Regions from separate parts of the Streptomyces sp. NPDC048523 genome, predicted to be linked through region 2. Evidence: riboswitches for the same ligand, from Rfam matches in the RefSeq annotation. Region 2 holds a riboswitch; the other holds the start of a gene.

Region 1 (5,117 bases), on a different contig from region 2:
GTTCGGGTCGTACACCAGAGCAAAAATACCCCGACAGTCTGGATGCTTTGCGTATCTGTTCCAGTCAATTGCAAGTTCTTCGCCCACTCTCCTATCGGTAAGTGATTCACGTGTCATCTTCGTCTCGACAACAATGCCAACTGTTGGCAGGAGGAAGTCAACCCGAGACCGGCCGCCTCCATGCTCCGGTACGTAGTCCTCTGGGCGGACATCGTCGTACATCAAACGAAGACAAGCACCCACCAGCACCTGTAGATCTTCTTCCTTTTGGATCGTGGGTGGTGGCACGTTCGGCTTCTTTGAGTTTTGCAAGGACTGCAAAAAACTCGGGAACCTGGTGAACGCTTCTGCGATTTCCGCCAGCAGTGGGGAGACCTCGGCGACTGTGTAGATCTCCGCCTGAAGCAGTGAGCGTTGAGTGTGGAAACATTCGAGGAAAGTCGAAGAATACGGATGGGACCACTTCGGAAATGGCGAATCTGGCGATGTGGGATCGTAGAATTGGTTCACTTCTAGAGGCTTTGCAAGGAACGACTTGATTCGTTTGATAACCGCGCCGCCTTCGTACATATCTTTGAACTGCTCGCGGGAAATCTCTGAGATGAGGGGGGTGGCTCGCACGTACCAAGACTGATACCTCTCCTGCCCTGCCCTTAGCTCGTCTCGCGTTACAGTTCCTCGCTGTTGCCATTTAGAAACAAGTGATTCGATTTCGTAGGCCTCATCGACCAGTCGTTCGATTTCTGCACGCCTATTTGTCGACATCATTGCGACGGCACCTTCCTCTCAATGGATCATTAGCATCCCAGACGGCACCGACATCGAGGGGTCGACCGGAAGGCCAGCATGGTCGAGACGGGACTACCTCGGGGTTCTGGCAGTTGAAGGCATGGCTAAGTCCTGGGCCGTCCCTGGGCCGTCCCTGGGCCGTCCGAAGCCGACCAACGTCGACAGTCGGCACCCACGGGTGACCACCCCCACCCCGCTCTGGCCTGGGCTCCGCGAGTTGATCTGCCACACTGGAAGGGTTATGCCTGCACCCGGAGAACTCACTTTCATCGCCCCCCGCGGAGCCAAGAAGCCGCCGCGGCATCTCGCCGACCTCACGCCCGCCGAGCGCAAGGAGGTCGTGGCCGGGATCGGGGAGAAGCCGTTTCGTGCGAAGCAGCTCTCGCAGCACTACTTCGCGCGGTACGCGCACGACCCGGCGCAGTGGACGGACATCCCGGCGGGCTCGCGCGGCAAGCTCCAGGAGGCGTTGCTTCCCGAGCTGATGACCGTCGTACGGCATCTGTCGACCGACCAGGGGACCACGCGCAAGACGCTGTGGCGGCTGTTCGACGGGACGCTCGTGGAGTCGGTGCTGATGCGGTACCCGGACCGGGTGACCATGTGCATCAGCTCGCAGGCGGGCTGTGGCATGAACTGCCCCTTCTGTGCCACCGGGCAGGCCGGGCTCGATCGCAATCTGTCCACCGCCGAGATCGTGCATCAGATCGTGGACGGGATGCGGGCGCTGCGGGACGGGGAGGTTCCGGGCGGGCCCGCTCGGCTGTCCAACATCGTCTTCATGGGCATGGGTGAGCCGCTCGCCAACTACAAGCGTGTCGTCGGCTCCATTCGCGCGCTCACCGATCCCGCCCCCGACGGGCTCGGGCTCTCGCAGCGCGGTATCACCGTGTCGACCGTCGGGCTGGTGCCCGCGATCCAGCGGTTCTCCGACGAGGGCTTCAAGTGCCGGCTCGCGATCTCCCTGCACGCCCCCGACGACGAACTGCGCGACACCCTCGTCCCCGTGAACACGCGGTGGAAGGTGCGCGAGGTCCTCGACGCCGGGTTCGAGTACGTCGAGAAGAGCGGGCGCCGGCTGTCCATCGAGTACGCGCTGATCCGGGACATCAACGACCAGGCGTGGCGCGGTGACCGGCTGGGACGGCTGCTCAAGGGCAAGCCGGTACACGTCAACCTCATCCCGCTGAACCCGACTCCGGGGTCCAAGTGGACCGCCTCCCGGCCCGAGGACGAGAAGGCCTTCGTGGAGGCCATCGCCGCCCACGGTGTGCCGGTGACGGTCCGGGACACCCGTGGGCAGGAGATCGACGGGGCCTGTGGCCAGCTCGCGGCCACCGAGCGGTAGTCTGACGACCGTACGTACGTACATCTTCATATCCGACAGGGGAGCGCCACAGCGCTGAGAGTGCGGCAATCGGGCCGCAGACCCTCTGAACCTCGCCCAGGTCATTCTGGGTAGGAAGTTCGGTCATCACCGTGAACAACAAGAAGTTCTGTGCTGTCGTCGTCGGCCTGGGCCTGGTCACGCTGTCCGCGTGCGGCTCGTCGTCCGACGACTCCGCAAGCTCCGGCTCCAAGACCGTCACGCTCGTCAGCCACGACTCGTGGGCCGTCTCCAAGAGCGTCCTCGCCGACTTCGAGAAGAAGTCCGGCTACCGGGTCAAGGTCCTGGAGGACGGCGACGCCGGGCAGGCCGTCAACAAGGCGATCCTCACCAAGGACAACCCGCAGGGCGACGTCTTCTTCGGTGTCGACAACACGCTGCTGTCCCGCGCGCTCGACAACGGCCTCTTCCAGCCGTACGAGGCCAAGGGCGCCGATCGGATCAAGACCGGGTACCGGGTCGACGGGGACAAGGTCACGCCCATCGACACCGGTGACATCTGCGTCAACTACGACAAGGCCTACTTCACCGCGCACAAGCTCCAGCCGCCGACGTCGTACGACGATCTGATCAAGCCCGCCTACAAGAACCTCCTCGTCACCGAGAACGCCTCCACCTCCTCGCCGGGCCTCGGCTTCCTCCTCGGCACGGCCGCGAAGTACGGAGACGACGGCTGGCAGGGTTACTGGAAGAAGCTCAAGGCCAACGGCGTCAAGGTCGTCGACGGCTGGGAGCAGGCCTACAACGAGGAGTTCTCCGGTTCCGCCGGGGGCAAGAAGGCGAAGGCCGACCGGCCGCTCGTCGTGTCGTACGCCTCCTCGCCGCCCGCCGAGGTGATCTACGCCGACCCGAAGCCGAAGACCGCCCCCACCGGGGTCGCGCAGGGCACCTGCTTCCGGCAGATCGAGTACGCCGGACTGCTGAGCAACGCGAAGAACACCAAGGGCGGCAAGGCCCTCGTGGACTTCCTGCTCACCAAGGAGTTCCAGCAGGACATGCCGCTCAACATGTTCGTCTATCCGGTCATCGACGGCGCCCAGGTGCCGGCCGAGTTCACCGCCTACGGTCCGCAGGCCAAGGATCCCGAGACCATGGACCCGGCGAAGATCGCCGACAACCGTGACGACTGGGTCAAGTCATGGACCTCGCTCGTACTGAAGTAAGGCCCCGCAAGGGCGTCAAGAACGCGGCGGCCCGGCTCGGACTCGTGGCCGTGCCCGTCGCGTTCTTCGCCGTCTTCTTCGCCTATCCCGTCGCCGCGATCGTCACGCGCGGACTCAAGGCGGGCGGGACCTGGCATTTCGGCAGGATCGCCGACGTCCTCGCCCAGCCGGACATCCGGCACGTCCTGTGGTTCACCACCTGGCAGGCGCTCGCCTCCACCGCGCTCACGCTCCTGATCGCGCTCCCCGGCGCGTACGTCTTCGCGCGCTTCGACTTCCCCGGCAAGCAGATCCTGCGGGCCGTGGTCACCGTCCCCTTCGTGCTGCCGACGGTCGTCGTCGGTACGGCCTTCCTGGCGCTGGTGGGACGCGGCGGGCTGCTGGACGACCTGTGGGGCGTACGGCTGGACACCACCGTGTGGGCGATCCTGCTCGCGCATGTCTTCTTCAACTACGCGGTCGTCGTACGGACCGTCGGCGGCCTGTGGGCCCAGTTGGATCCGCGTCAGGAGGAGGCCGCGCGAATGCTGGGCGCGTCCCGGCTCCGGGCCTGGCGGACGGTCACGCTCCCGGCACTCGGGCCCGCCGTGGCCGCCGCCGCTCTCATGGTGTTCCTCTTCACCTTCACCTCCTTCGGCGTGGTGCAGATCCTCGGCGGGCCGACCTTCTCGACCCTCGAAGTGGAGATCTACCGGCAGACCTCCGAGATCTTCGACCTGTCCACGGCCGCCGTGCTGACGCTGATCCAGTTCGTCGCGGTGGGCGCGGTCCTCGCCCTGCACGCGTGGACCGTACGGCGCCGGGAGACCGCGCTGCGGCTCGTGGACGCGTCGCTGACCGCCCGGCGGCCGCGCGGCGCGGGGGAGCGGGGGTTGCTGGCCGGGGTCGTGGGCTGTGTCGCCGTACTCCTCGTGCTGCCGCTCGCGGTGCTCGTCCAGCGGTCGCTGGATGCCCCCGGCTTCGGCTACTACCGGGCGCTGACCCGCAGCGACGGCGGGATCTTCCTCGTCGCGCCGATCGAGGCGGTCGGGAACTCGCTGGAGTACGCCCTCGCCGCGACCGCCATCGCGGTGGCGGTCGGGGGCCTGGCGGCGGCCGCGCTGACGCGGCGGGACGCGGGGCGGTTCGTACGGGGCTTCGACGCGCTGCTGATGCTGCCGCTCGGGGTGTCCGCGGTGACCGTGGGCTTCGGGTTCCTGATCTCCCTCGACGAGCCGCCGCTGGACCTCAGGCAGTCCTGGATCCTGGTGCCGCTCGCCCAGGCGCTGGTCGGGGTGCCCTTCGTCGTGCGGACCATGCTGCCGGTGCTGCGGGCCGTGGACCACCGGCTGCGGGAGGCCGCGGCGGTGCTCGGGGCCTCCCCGTGGCGGGTGTGGCGGGAGGTCGATCTGCCCATGGTGCGGCGGGCGTTGCTGATCGCGGCGGGCTTCGCCTTCGCCGTGTCGTTGGGCGAGTTCGGGGCGACCGTGTTCATCGCACGGCCCGACAACCCGACCCTGCCGGTTGCCGTGGCCCGGCTGCTCGGGCGGGCCGGCGACCTCAACTACGGCCAGGCGATGGCCCTTTCGACGATCCTGATGGTGGTGTGCGCGGTGGCGCTGCTGGTGCTCGAACGGCTGCGGACCGACCGGACCGGGGAGTTCTGATGCTGCTGAGCCTCGAGGACGCGACGGTTCGGTTCGGCGGGCGGGCCGTCCTCGACGGGGTCGGTCTCGATGTCGCCGAGCACGAGCTCGTGTGTGTGCTCGGGCCCAGTGGCAGCGGGAAGTCGACACTGC
Region 2 (5,117 bases):
TCCGAGGACGACAAGGAGGATTCCGGCCCGGTGGTCGAGGGACCGCACGTCTACGCCGACGGACTGGCCATCGCGATGGACGGCGGGGTGACCATGGCCGGAAAACTGCTGGTCCAGCAACTGCCCCTGGATATCTGACCCTTCACAGGGCAAACATTCCCCCAGGACGGACCGACCGTCGACCGCGCAGGCCAGAGGCCAATTTCTGGAAACCCCCTGTCACCCTGTGCCGTGCCCGCTCTACCATCTGCTTATCCGTAGCAGGCTCCCCTCCGTTTCTGCCCGACGGCTCGTTCGCATGCGAGCCCCAAGCCCTACGGAGCATCGGGGGATGCACATGAACAGCGTTCCGCAGCACCTGCACAGCGAGGACCGCCAGGAGTACGAGCGGATCCTCGACGAGGCGCTGCGCTCCGCACCACACCGTCCCGAACTGGCCGCGGTCGGACAGCGGCTGAATCCCGAACAGCTGCGCACCATGGCCCTCAACGCCACCGCGCTCATCACGGCGGCCGCGGCGACCGAGTACCAGCACTACGTGAAGGTCCGCGAGGAACAGCGCCGCCCGTCGACGCCGTCCACCCTGTCGTCCGTCCACGAACCCCGCCCCGCGGATTCGGGCACGGGTGCGATGGGGCTCGCCACCACCATGGGAGAGGTCGCCGAGAACGCCGGTGCGGGCGCCGTCGCCGTCGCCGCCGTTCTGACGCCCGTCCTCGCCGGAATCGCCGCGGCGATCTTCCTGCTCGTGGGTTACGTCCTCCAGATGCTCAGCCCACCGCCGGCGTTCGCCCACGCCATGATCACTATCGGATGGGTGTTCGGCGCCCTGACCGCGGCCGCGATCCTGGTCGCCGCCTGCGGCCTGCTGCTCACCGCACTGCACAACCGGCCCTCGCCGGACGCGGCGTACGGCGAACTCAGCGAGGAGGTGGCACGGGCGAAGGACGCCTGGCGCGAGGCCCTGCTGGAACGCGGCCTGCTCCCCTTCCTCAGAGACGCCCTCGCCGATCCCGGCACCGCCGCACTGCACCACACGGCACCGCCCGCACCGCCCAGCCGGATGCCCAGCCTCGGCTACGACCGCCCGGGCTTCAGCAGCCCGGACGACGGAGCCTCCGGTGCCCGCCCGAGCTTCACCAGCCCGGACTACACCAGCCCGGACTTCGGGGGGCCGGAACACCAGCCGGAGTAACTCCCGGCAGTCCCTCGGCTTGCGCCCCCACCGCGGGGAGCGCAAGCCGAAGACCCGGCCACGGGCCACCCGCCGACGGCTCGCCTACATCAGTCGGCGATCGGCAGATAGACCCGGTTGCCCGCCGCCGCGAACTCCTTCGACTTCTGCGCCATCCCCTCCTCGATCTCCTCCTGACTGCCGCCGTGACGGCGGCGGATGTCCTGGGAGATCTTCATCGAGCAGAACTTCGGCCCGCACATGGAGCAGAAGTGGGCCGTCTTGGCCGGTTCGGCCGGGAGGGTCTCGTCGTGGAACTCCCGGGCCGTGTCGGGGTCGAGGGCCAGGTTGAACTGGTCCTCCCAGCGGAACTCGAAGCGGGCGTCGGAGAGGGCGTCGTCCCACTCCTGGGCGCCTGGGTGTCCCTTGGCGAGGTCGGCCGCGTGGGCGGCGATCTTGTAGGTGATGACACCCGTCTTGACGTCGTCACGGTTGGGCAGGCCCAGGTGCTCCTTGGGCGTGACGTAGCAGAGCATCGCGGTGCCCCACCAGGCGATCATCGCGGCACCGATGCCGGAGGTGATGTGGTCGTAGGCCGGCGCGACGTCGGTGGTCAGCGGGCCGAGCGTATAGAACGGAGCTTCATCGCAGATCTCCTGCTGAAGGTCGATGTTCTCCTTGATCTTGTGCATCGGGACGTGTCCCGGGCCCTCGATCATGGTCTGTACGTTGAAACGCTTCGCGATCCGGTTGAGTTCCCCGAGCGTGCGCAACTCCGCGAACTGCGCCTCGTCGTTGGCGTCCGCGATCGAGCCGGGCCTGAGGCCGTCGCCCAGCGAGTACGTGACGTCGTAGGCGGCGAGGATCTCGCACAGTTCCTCGAAGTTCTCGTACAGGAACGACTCCTTGTGATGCGCGAGGCACCAGGCCGCCATGATCGAGCCGCCGCGCGAGACGATGCCCGTCTTGCGGTTCGCGGTCAGAGGTACGTACGCCAGGCGCACGCCCGCGTGGACCGTCATGTAGTCCACGCCCTGCTCGGCCTGCTCGATGACCGTGTCCTTGTAGATCTCCCAGGTCAGCTCCTCGGCGCGACCGTCGACCTTCTCGAGAGCCTGGTAGAGCGGCACCGTGCCGATGGGGACGGGGGAGTTGCGCAGCACCCACTCGCGGGTGGTGTGGATGTTGCGGCCGGTGGACAGGTCCATGACCGTGTCGGCTCCCCACCGGGTCGCCCAGGTCATCTTCTCGACCTCCTCCTCGATGGAGGAGGTCACCGCGGAATTGCCGATGTTGGCGTTGACCTTCACCAGGAACCGCTTGCCGATGATCATCGGCTCGATCTCCGGGTGGTTGACGTTCGCCGGCAGCACCGCGCGCCCCGCCGCGATCTCCTCACGCACGACCTCGGGAGAGACGTTCTCCCGGATGGCCACGTACTCCATCTCCGGTGTGACCTCGCCGCGGCGGGCGTAGGCGAGCTGCGTGACCGCCTTGCCGTCACGGCTACGGCGCGGCTGGCGGGACCTCCCCGGGAAGACCGCGTCGAGGTTGCGGAGACCACCCCGCGGTGAGGTGTGCTTGATCCCGTCGTCCTCCGGGCGCATGGGACGGCCCGCGTACTCCTCGGTGTCCCCGCGGGCGATGATCCAGTTCTCCCGCAGTGGCACGAGGCCCCGGCGGACGTCCGTCTCGGTGAGCGGATCGGTGTACGGGCCCGACGTGTCGTACAGCGTGACCGACTGCCCGTTGGTGAGGTGCACCTGACGGACCGGCACCCGCAGATCGGGGCGAGAGCCCTCGATGTACGCCTTGTGCCAGCCGGTGGACTTCCCGGCCTCCCCGTCGAGCTGGTCGGAGGCAGGCGTGCGCGCGTCCTTGATGGTCATGAGACCTACTCCCTACGCCGGCATTACCCGGTAACAGGTTCGGCGGTCGACGCAGCGGCTTCCGTCTGCCGACGCTTCGTGGGGAACATCACTCGGTCGAGATGACGTTCCACGTGAAACATCGCTGGGACGGAGGTCAGCGCCCTCTCAGCCCGGTGCTCCGAGCTCCCGCGTGTACAAAGGTGGCTCCACGCTAGCGTCACTTCGGGCGCGGTGAACAGAGGGCCCCTGTCGTTCTTGCGATGATCGGTCGGTGACCACGACGCATCAGCCTCCTTACCCGCCTCCCGAGCCTCCGCGCCGACCGGGCTCCGGAAACGGCCTTGGGCCCGGCCCCGGCAGCAGTTCCCGCGGCGGCTTCGGAGACGGCCGGGGCGGCCGCCTGGCCGGTGAGACCGGCGGCCGGCGCGAGCATGAACATGAGCACGATGGCGGCTATGGCGGCGGTCACGGCTACGGCCACGGGCAGGGCGCGAGTCACGGCGGCCTGGGCAGCGATGGCAGCCTGGGGGGTGGCGACGGCGGCCATGGCGGCGAGGGACACGGGCAGGGTTCCGGTGACGGGCAGGGTTCCGGTGACGAGCGAGGTCCCGGTGACGCGCACGGGCATGGGAGCGGGCCCGGTTCCGGCGGTGGGCACGGCCACTCGCACAGTCATGGCCATGGACCGGCAACTCCCGTATCCAAGCACCTGCGCAAGGTCATCGCGGCGATCCTCATCCCGTTCGGCGTAGCCGTGATGGTGGGGCTCGCGGTGCTGTGGCCCGGCGGCGCCCCGGCACACGAACGCACCGGAGTCGGCTTCGACCGGCAGACCCAGCAGGCCACGGTCACCAAGGTCGTGAGTGTCAGCTGCAAGTCGGTGAACGCCTCGGGTGAGGCCCCCACCGGGGACACCTCAACCGCCGAGGGCTCCTCCGCCGAGCAACGGGCGAACGGCACCTGCAAGAAGGCGACGATCCGGGTCGACACCGGCGACGACAAGGGCCGCACCTTCACGGAGATCGTCCAGCCGGACCAGTCACGGCAGTTGCACGAGGGCGAGAAGGTCGTGGTCGCGTACGAGCCCTCCGCGCCCAGGGACTTGCAGTACTCGGTCGCCGACGTGAACCGCAGGTTCCCGATGGGGCTGCTCGCCAGTATCTTCGCGCTCGCCGTCGTGGTCGTCGGGCGGCTGCGCGGAGTCATGGCGCTGGTCGCGCTGGCCATCAGCTTCATGGTGCTGAACTTCTTCATCCTGCCCGCGATCCTCCAGGGCTCGAACCCACTGCTCGTGGCGGTGATCGGGGCGAGCGCCATCATGCTGATCGCCCTCTATCTGTGCCACGGTCTGTCGGCCCGGACCTCCGTGGCGGTACTGGGGACGCTGATCTCGCTGGTGCTGATCGGTACCCTCGGCTCGCAGTTCATCGGCTGGGCAGCGCTGACGGGCAACACGGACGACAACACCGGGCTCATCCACGGCCTGTACCCGTCGATCGACATGAGTGGTCTGCTGCTCGCCGGCGTCATCATCGGCTCGCTCGGTGTCTTGGACGACGTGACGGTCACGCAGACCTCGGCGGTCTGGGAGCTGCACGAGGCCAACCCGACGATGGGCTGGCGGGGGCTGTACCGCGCGGGTATCCGGATCGGCCGCGACCACATCGCGTCCGTCGTCAACACCCTCGTCCTCGCCTACGCCGGCGCGGCGCTGCCGCTGCTGCTGCTCTTCTCGATCGCGCAGTCCAGCGTGGGGGGCGTGGCCAACAGCGAGTTGGTGGCGGAGGAGATCGTGCGCACGCTGGTCGGCTCGATCGGCCTCGTTGCCTCGGTACCGGTCACCACGGTGCTCGCGGCCCTGGTGGTCTCGGCCGACCGACCGGGGACGGAGGCGGAGGCAACGGGGACGTCTGCAGCCGTACCGGCCACCAGTACAAGCGCGGGCACGGCCGACCGCCGCCCGGCAATGGGACGCGGGGGGAAGGGGCGGCGACGCAAGCACTGAGTGGGGACGAGGGGGTGGGCCGGAGTTCCGGTTCCCGGACTCCGATCCAGGTTCCGGATTCCGGGTC

Evidence for each region. A riboswitch is a leader RNA that binds a small molecule or an ion and turns the genes downstream of it on or off. The one in region 2 is predicted to bind thiamine pyrophosphate.
Region 1: it holds a riboswitch for thiamine pyrophosphate, as region 2 does, so the genes downstream of both, ACGFWE_RS36120 (thiamine ABC transporter substrate-binding protein) here and thiC (phosphomethylpyrimidine synthase ThiC) in region 2, are expected to answer to the same signal.

Annotation. Positions count from the first base shown of each region.
Region 1 is NZ_JBICWQ010000009.1:114,201-119,317, forward strand. It holds gene ACGFWE_RS36110 (hypothetical protein) at 1-768, opposite strand, end outside; gene rlmN (23S rRNA (adenine(2503)-C(2))-methyltransferase RlmN) at 1,031-2,137, shown strand; TPP riboswitch at 2,165-2,272, shown strand; gene ACGFWE_RS36120 (thiamine ABC transporter substrate-binding protein) at 2,269-3,339, shown strand; gene ACGFWE_RS36125 (iron ABC transporter permease) at 3,315-4,985, shown strand; gene ACGFWE_RS36130 (ABC transporter ATP-binding protein) at 4,985-5,117, shown strand, end outside.
Region 2 is NZ_JBICWQ010000005.1:199,781-204,897, forward strand. It holds gene ACGFWE_RS26475 (metallophosphoesterase) at 1-138, shown strand, start outside; gene ACGFWE_RS26480 (hypothetical protein) at 332-1,195, shown strand; gene thiC (phosphomethylpyrimidine synthase ThiC) at 1,285-3,063, opposite strand; TPP riboswitch at 3,056-3,245, opposite strand; gene ACGFWE_RS26490 (YibE/F family protein) at 3,551-5,050, shown strand.